Regions from separate parts of the Streptomyces sp. NPDC101219 genome, predicted to be linked through region 2. Evidence: riboswitches for the same ligand, from Rfam matches in the RefSeq annotation. Region 2 holds a riboswitch; the other holds the start of a gene.

Region 1 (4,202 bases), on a different contig from region 2:
CGGGCGACCCCGACCCCGACGTGCCCTCGGTCGGCTCCGCGAACTGGGCCGGCGGACTCGCCGCCACCCGCCACCTCACCGAGCTGGGGCACGAACGCATCGCCATCGTCACCGGCCCCGAGGACATGCTCTGCTCCCTCGCCCGCCTCGACGGCTACCGCTCGGCCATGGCCATGGCGGGCCTGGAACCCGACCCCCGCCTGACCCGCTTCGGCGACTTCCACGTGCAGGGCGGCTTCGAGCACGCGATGTCCCTGCTGGAGGGCCCCGACCGGCCGACGGCCGTCTTCGCCGGCAGCGACCTCCAGGCCCTCGGCGTCCTGGAGGCCGCCCGCGTCAAGGGCCTGCGCGTCCCCGAGGACCTGTCGGTGGTCGGCTACGACGACGTCCCCCTGGCCCAGTGGTCCAGCCCGCCCCTCACCACCGTCCACCAGCCCCTGAAGCACATGGCCGAGGAGGCCACCCGCATGCTGCTCCAGCCGGGCGACCCCGGCAAGGCCGCCCAGCGCATAGAGCTGGCCACCCACCTGGTGGTCCGGCAGAGCACGGGCCGCCCGGCGGGGGCGTGAGGGGGGCGGCGGGGGCGTGAGGGGAGCAGCGGCAAACCTGGAACTCGGTTCCTGCCCGGGAGGTGAGCAGGCGGGCTCCGGGCGCGCCGGAACTGCCGCTGCGCGCACCGTATGCTCGCTCGTCATGAAATGGTTCCGCGCACGACGCCGCAGTGACGCCGAGACGATGGCGGGTACGCCCGTGGGCGAGGCCAAGGCCCTGTACGAGGCCGGGCGTTACGCCGAGGCGGAGGCCGGGGCGCGTGCCGTGGCCCGGGCGCGCGACGACGAGTACGCGGCCGTGGCGCTGAACATCGCCGCCCTGGCGGCGGGCTCCCAGGGGAAGCACGCCGAGGCGCTCGCCACCTACGACGAAGCGCTGCCCGCCTTCGGCCGGTTCTTCGGAGCGGATCACTGGCTGACCCTGAAGCTGCGCTCGGACCGCGCCCAGCAGATGACCTCGCTCGGCCGGCACGCCGAGTGCGAGGCGGAATGCGCGGCGGTCGTCGAAGCCGCGGGCCGGAAATCGGGCCCGGAGACGCCCCGCCTGATGGCGGCCGCCCGCAACGGGCTGGCCTTCGCCCTCAACGCGCAGGGGCGGCACCAGGAGGCCGAGACCGTCGCCCGCGAGGCCCTGGCCGCCCATCCGGAACGTGACCGGCAGGCCCTGGTCCTGCGGCTCGGCCTGGCGCGCAGCCTCAACGGCCAGGGCCGCCACGACGACGCCCTCACCGAGGCGCGGACCGCCGACAAGCTGTACCGCGGCCTGCCCGGACACCAGCGCCTCCCGGACACCGGCGCCGTCGACCTGGCCTTCGCCAACGCCCTGTCGGGGCTGGGGCGCGCCCCCGAGGCCCGTCAGCGGGCCGCAGCCGCGCACGATGCCTGCCTGGCCTCCTTCGGCCCGGACCACCGCCGCACGGTCGAGGCCCGGACGCTGCTGGAGAAGATCGACGGCACCTGAGGCACCGGCGCGGGGCCGGCACGAGCGCGGGCCGGGGGCCCGCTTCCTCGGGCCGCTCACCCGTCGTCGCCGGGAGCGGGAGCCTCCGCGGAGCCAGTAGGATCGACGGGTCATCGCCGCGACGGGAGACAGGAAGCCGGTGCGAATCCGGCACGGTCCCGCCACTGTGACCGGGGAGTGCACCCCTGTTCGATGCCACTGCGCGCCGCGTGGGAAGGCGAGGGGGAACAGCGATCCGGGAGTCAGGACACTGGCCTGTCGCGGGCCCGTCCCGAGGAGCGCGGACTCCAGGAGGCTCACGTGTCCCCCTTGTTCACCCCTGCCCGCACGCGGTTCACCCAGGCCCGCACGCGCCGGTCGCCCCGTCCGTCCGTGGCGTCGCGGTCCCTTCGCCCGCCCCGTCTCCGGACGGTCGCCGTCGCCCTGTCGGCGGTGCTGCTGACCGCCGGCTGCGGTGCGTCCGGCGGCGGGACCGCCGGTGCGGCCAAGGCAAGTGCCCCGGTGCCGAAGGGCTTTCCCGTCACCGTCGACAACTGCGGTGTGCGGACGACGTACGAGCGGCCCCCGTCCCGGGTCGTCACCATCCACCAGCATCCGGCGGAACTGCTGCTGGCGCTCGGTCTGAAGGACCGCATGGTCGGCACCGCCTTCCCCGACTCCGAGGTCCTGCCGGAGCTGAAGGCGGACTTCGAAGCCGTCCCCGAACTGGCCGAGCGGGAACCGTCGTTCGAGAAGGTGCTCGATGTGGAGCCCGACCTCGTCTACGGCGGGTACGGCAGCGCCTTCGACGAGAAGCAGGGGCGTTCCCGGGAGGCGTTCGCGGACGCCGGGGTCGACACCCACCTCAACCGCGAGTACTGCGGGAAGAAGCGGGTGACGATGCGGGACACCTACGACGAGATCCGCACCGTCGGCCGCGTCTTCGGGGTGTCCGAGCGGGCGGATGAACTGGTCGCCGATCTGCGGGGCCGGGTCGGGAAGGCGGTGAAGGCGGTCGAGGGCGAGCGGCGGGTGCCCGTGTTCGTGTACGACAGCGGCGACAAGGCGCCGTTCACCGCGGGCGGCAAGAGCCTGGGCACGGAGCTGATCCGGCTGGCGGGCGGGGAGAACGTGTTCGCCGACCTCGACGACGTCTTCGGTGACGTGTCCTGGGAGCAGGTCGTCGAGCGCCGCCCCGAGGTGATCGCCGTGTACGACTACGCCGGGGCCGGGAGCGTCGAGGAGAAGAAGAAGTTCCTGCTCGCGCAGCCCGCCCTGAAGGACGTGCCGGCGATCCGCAACAAACGGTTCGTCGTGCTGCCGTTGACGGCCACCCTGGTCGGGGTGCGGTCCGCCCACGCGGTGGGCGACCTGGCGCGCGGGCTGCACCCCGAGAGCTTCCGGTGAGCCGCACCGGCACTGACGCGGTCGTGTCCGGGAGGGCCACCGCGCCGGGCCGCGTGCGCCTGGCCGCGGTCCTGCTGGTCCTCGCCGCCCTGCTCGTGGCGTCCGCCACGGCGGGGCTGGCGATCGGGTCGGTGCGGGTGCCGCCCGGCCAGGTGTGGGGCATCGTCACCCACGCGTGGGGCGTGGAGTGGGCCGAGCCCGGTTGGTCGCGGGCGCGCGAGACGATCGTGCTGGACGTCCGGGCGCCCCGGGTGCTGCTCGGCGCGGTGACCGGTGCCGGGCTGGCCGTCGTCGGAGCCGCCCTGCAGGCCCTGCTGCGCAATCCGCTCGCCGAGCCCTACCTGCTGGGAGTGTCCTCCGGGGCGTCGCTGGGGGCGGTCGCTGTGATCGTGTTCGGGGTGAGCGTGTTCGGGGCGGTGTCGTTGTCGGTCGCCGCGTTCGCGGGGGCGATCGGCGCGCTGGTCGTCGTCTACGCCACGGCCCGCACCGGCGGCCGGATCACCTCGGCCCGGCTGGTGCTGTCCGGGGTGGCGGTCGCCGCGGTGCTGACCGCGCTGCTGAACCTGCTGCTGCTGACCACCGACCGGGGCAACGAGGCCCGCGCGGTCCTCGCCTGGACCCTCGGCGGGCTCGGCGGCGTCGGCTGGGACACCTTGTGGCTGCCCGTGCTGTCCCTGGCCGTGGGCGTCGGTGTCCTGCTGGCGCAGGCCCGCAACCTCAACCTGCTGCTGGCCGGCGAGGAGGCGGCGACGACGATGGGGCTGGACGTGGCACGGTTCCGGGCCCGCCTGTTCGTGCTGGTCTCCCTCGTCACCGGGGTGCTGGTGGCGGCGGCCGGGCCGATCGGCTTCGTCGGCCTGATGATGCCCCACATCGTGCGGCTGCTGGTGGGCTCCGACCACCGCCGGGTGCTGCCGACGGCCGCGCTCGGCGGGGCGGTGTTCCTGATCTGGGCGGACATCGGCGCCCGTGTCGTCGCGGCACCCATGGAGATCCCCGTCGGGGTGCTCACCGCGCTGTGCGGGGGGCCGTTCTTCCTGTGGCTGATGCGCCGGGACGCCCGGCGCGGCACGGAAGGGGGACGGGCATGACGGACCCGACGGCCACCGGCACCGACGCCCCGGGCGGCGACGGCGCGGGTGCCGCCGCCCTCGCCGTGGAGGACGTCACACTGTCCGCGGGCGCACGGCGCCTGGTGCGGGGCGTGTCCCTGACCGCCCGCCCGGGCGAGACCATCGGGCTGGTCGGGCCCAACGGCAGCGGCAAGTCGACCCTGTTGCGGGCCGTCTACCGGGTGCTGCGGC
Region 2 (4,202 bases):
TCGGCCAGCAGGCCGCGCGTCCGCAGGAGGTGACCGGCCGCCACGCCCCACGGCAGCCGCAGACCGGCCGCCCGCAGCAGGTCCGTGCGGGACAGCAGGCCGGCGACCGGCCCGGTGCTCACCCCCGACGGGGTGAGCACGGCCGCGTCGTCGGCCCAGCGCAGGGCGAGGTCCACGTCATGGGTGGCCATCACCACCGTGGTGCCCGCCCCGCGCAGCCCGTCGAGGGTGGCCAGCAGCCGCTCCTGGCCGTCGGGGTCGAGGCCCGCGGTCGGCTCGTCCAGGATCAGCACCCGGGGCCGCATCGCCACCGCCCCCGCGATCGCCGCCCGCTTGCGCTGCCCGTAGGACAGCAGATGGGTGGGCCGGTCGGCGAGGCCGGTGATGTCCAGCGCGGCCAGCGCCTCCGCGACCCGGCCGCGCACCTCGGCGTCGGACAGCCCGAGGTTCAGCGGCCCGAACGACACGTCCTGGCCGACGGACGCGGCGAACAGCTGGTCGTCCGGGTCCTGCACCACCAGCTGCACGGCCGTCCGCAGCCGGGTCAGCCCGGCCCGGTCGTACCGCACCGGCTCACCGGCCAGGATCAACTCCCCGGTGTGCGGGCGCAGTCCGCCGCTGAGCAGCCGCATCAGGGTGGTCTTGCCGCTGCCGTTGCGGCCCAGCAGGGCCAGCGCGCGCCCGCCGCGGACGTCGAAGTCGAGGCCGCTGAGCACGGGCGGGCCGTCCTCGTAGGCGAAGGAGACGCCCCGCAGGGCGACCAGCGCGGACTCGCTCAAGACAGCGGCCTCTCCAGGACGAGGGTCAGGGCGGCCAGCGCCGCCAGCAGGGCCAGGCTCGCGGCGGTGAAGCGCACCGAGATCCGCGCCTCGGGCACCAGCACGCGCAGGGTGCCGTCGTAGCCGCGTCCGGCCAGCCCGGCCTGCAGCCGCGCCGCCCGGTCGAAGGACCGGACGAACGCGGTGGCGCCCAGCCCGCCCAGCGAACGCCAGGTCGCCGCCCGGGTGGTGTGCCCGAGCCGGGCGGCCTGCGCCTCGCGGACCCGGCGCACGGAGTCGAGCAGCAGGAAACTCATGCGGTACGTCACCAGCGCCACGTCGACGAGCGGGGCCGGGACCCCGGCCCGCACCAGCCGGGGCAGCAGGTCGGACAACGGAGTGGTGAAGGCGAACAGCAGCACGCCCAGCGAGGCCGCGGAGGTCCGCAGCAGCAACTCCGCAGCCCGCTGCGGCCCGTGGGGCGCCGCCGAGACGAAGCCGCCGGGCCCGCCCACCTGCACGAGCAGCGGGAGTGCACCGGTGACGCAGAACGCCAGCGGTACCCGGTAGGCGCGCCACAGCCGCCGGCCGGGCACCCGGGCCGGTCCCAGCAGCACCGCGAGCGCGGTGACCAGCACGAGGGCCGCGCCCGGCCAGGGCGGCAGCGAGACGGCCAGCACGGTGAGCCCGAGGCCGAGCACGGCCTTGTCCACGGGATGGCGGCGGCGCCAGCGGCTGCTGTGCGCCGCCGCGTCGATCGGCAGCATCCGGGATCAGACCGGCCGCTCGCCGTCGGCGCCCCGGGAACCGGCCGGCGCGCCGGCCGGGGCGCCGGTGTCCGCCTCCGGGGTCGCCGACGCCCGCTCCTCGCCCTGCCGCCGGCCCCGCCGCAGCCCGAAGTAGTACGCGAGGACGCCCGCGCCGATCGCCGCCTGGAGGGCGAACAGCGCCGACTCGACCTCTCCGGACGGCGGTTCGTACAGCGGCGAGAACCACGGCTCGTAGTCCGGGTCGATCTCGGTGATCGCCGTCTCGGCTTCGGCGTCCGCACCCGCGAAAGGCTCCTCCTTGTGGTCCCCGAGCCCGAGCGCCAGCGGCAGCACCGCGAGCGCGGCGACCACCAGCAGCAGCAGCGCGTTGATCCGCGTGTTCCGGTTCACCGGGCCACCGCCTCGGAGGCCGCGTCGGACGTCGTGCGTCCGGCCCGCGTCACCAGCACGCCGAGCCGGGTCAGTTCGCCCCTGCTGGACTGCACCAGCAGCCGCATCACCAGCACGGTCAGCAGCCCCTCGCTCACTGCCAGCGGGATCTGCGTGACGGCGAAGACGGAGCCGAACGTGCCGAGCGCGCCCAGGACTCCGCTGCCCGGGTCGGGGAAGGCGAGCGCCAGTTGCACGCTGGTCACGCAGTACGTCGACAGGTCGGCGACGAACGCGGCGGCGAACACCGCGCCCATCAGGGGCACGTCCGCGCGGCGCAGCAGCCGGTAGACGCCGTACCCGGCCCACGGTCCGACGACCGCCATGGAGAAGACGTTCGCGCCGAGCGTGGTCAGCCCGCCGTGGGCCAGCAGCAGCGCCTGGAACAGCAGGGTGATGGTGCCCAGGACCGCCATGACCGGCGGCCGGAACAGGATCGCGCCCAGCCCCGTACCGGTGGGATGGGAGCAACTGCCGGTGACCGACGGCAGTTTCAGCGCGGACAGGACGAAGGTGAACGCTCCCGACGCGCCGAGCAGCAGCGTGCTCTCGGGATGGCTCCGGACTTCACGGACGAGCGACCGGGCTCCGTGGACGACGAACGGCGCCGACACGGCACCCCAGGCGACCGCGTGCGCCGGAGGAAGGAAACCCTCGGCTATGTGCATGGCTCAGCAGACCCTCTCCAGCACCTCGTGGATGGTTGACGCGCCTTGGCCGGTCTCCTGGCTGACGGGTACCACCGCCCGTGCTCCGCCTTCCCGGGTCCGAGGACCCAGTGGCTGCCCGTGGGGGCAGGAGCAGGACTTCCCGATCACAGTGGCGAGGGCCGCACCGGTGTCGCACCGGATTTCCCGTCACCAAGGCGTGGTGACAGTAGTCCCCGTGCCCGGCCGGTGACAAGCGGTCACGGGGGCGCACGCACGGCGCCCGCCCTCCCTGCGGCACGCGCCCCGGAGCGGGGGAGCGTGCGGGCGACTGGGGGGAGCCGGTACCGGGCAGGTTCTTCCTGCAACTAATATGCAACAACGATGATCGGTCAACTGGGATGTGAGGTTCGATGACGACCCGACGCGCACGGAGCGCCGCCGTCGCCGCAGTGACGGCCTGCGCGCTCGCCGCCTGCTCGGCCCCCGGAAGCGGCGGTGCCGACGGTGGCGGGTCCGCCGACGCCGTGGTGATCGGGGTCTCCACCGAACCCGACACCCTGAACCCGCTGCTCGGCTACGGCAAGGACGGCAACTCGAAGATCTTCGACGGGCTGCTGGCCCGCGACGCGGAGATGAACCTGAAGCCCGCGCTGGCCAAGGCCCTCCCCGAGATCAGTGAGGACGGCCGCACCTACACCTTCACCCTGCGCGACGACGTCAAGTTCACCGACGGTGAGCCGCTGACCAGCGAGGACGTCGTCTACACCTACCGCACGGTGCTCGACGGCAAGACCAACAGCACCGCCAAGAGCGAGCTGGACGCGATCAAGGAGGTCCGGGCCGACGGCGAGCACAAGGTCGTCTTCACCCTCGACTACCCCTACGCCGCCTTCGCCGCCCGCACCGTGCTGCCCATCGTCCCCGAGCACGTGGCCGGGAAGCAGGACCCGAACACCGGCTCCTTCAACACCCGGCCGGTCGGCACCGGACCCTACGTCCTCGCCGACTGGCGCAAGGGAGAAAAGCTCACCTTCAAGGCCAACCCGGACTATTGGGGCGGCGCCCCGAAGGTGAAGAAGCTCACCATGGCGGTCATCGCCGACGACGACGTCCGCGCCACCCGGCTGCGCTCCGGTGATCTCGACGGCGCGACACTGCCGCCCAACCTCGCCGCCACCTTCAAGAACGACGACGACCGCACGACGTACCGGGCCACCTCCTACGATTTCCGCGCGGTCACCCTCCCCACCGAGAACCCCGTCACCCGCGACACCGCGATCCGCCGCGCCCTCGACCTCTCCGTCGACCGCAAGGCCATGGTCGACAAGATCCTCGACGGCGCCGGCCGCCCCGCCTACGGCCCGCTCCCCGTCGACGACTCCTGGTTCGCCGAGGACATCCAGCGGCCGCGCGACCTCGCCGGAGCCAAGAAGCTCCTCGACGACGCCGGCTGGAAGCCCGGCCAGGACGGCATCCGCACCAAGGACGGCCGCCGTGCCGCCTTCACCCTCTACTACCCCTCCGGCGACAAGGTCCGCCAGGACCACGCGCTCGCCTACGCCTCCGACGCCAAGCAGGCCGGCATCGACGTCAAG

The links. Region 2 has a riboswitch for cobalamin ahead of ACIRPP_RS12575 (energy-coupling factor ABC transporter permease). Riboswitches for the same ligand answer to the same signal wherever they lie in the genome.
Region 1: linked by a shared signal. The riboswitch ahead of ACIRPP_RS10460 (ABC transporter substrate-binding protein) and the one ahead of ACIRPP_RS12575 (energy-coupling factor ABC transporter permease) in region 2 are both predicted to bind cobalamin.

Annotation. Positions count from the first base shown of each region.
Region 1 is NZ_JBIWOK010000004.1:402,580-406,781, forward strand. It holds gene ACIRPP_RS10450 (LacI family DNA-binding transcriptional regulator) at 1-569, shown strand, start outside; gene ACIRPP_RS10455 (tetratricopeptide repeat protein) at 694-1,512, shown strand; cobalamin riboswitch at 1,618-1,771, shown strand; gene ACIRPP_RS10460 (ABC transporter substrate-binding protein) at 1,885-2,898, shown strand; gene ACIRPP_RS10465 (FecCD family ABC transporter permease) at 2,895-3,989, shown strand; gene ACIRPP_RS10470 (ABC transporter ATP-binding protein) at 3,986-4,202, shown strand, end outside.
Region 2 is NZ_JBIWOK010000005.1:387,676-391,877, reverse strand. It holds gene ACIRPP_RS12590 (energy-coupling factor ABC transporter ATP-binding protein) at 1-779, opposite strand, end outside; gene cbiQ (cobalt ECF transporter T component CbiQ) at 776-1,525, opposite strand; gene ACIRPP_RS12580 (energy-coupling factor ABC transporter substrate-binding protein) at 1,532-1,918, opposite strand; gene ACIRPP_RS12575 (energy-coupling factor ABC transporter permease) at 1,915-2,625, opposite strand; cobalamin riboswitch at 2,655-2,837, opposite strand; gene ACIRPP_RS12570 (ABC transporter substrate-binding protein) at 3,018-4,202, shown strand, end outside.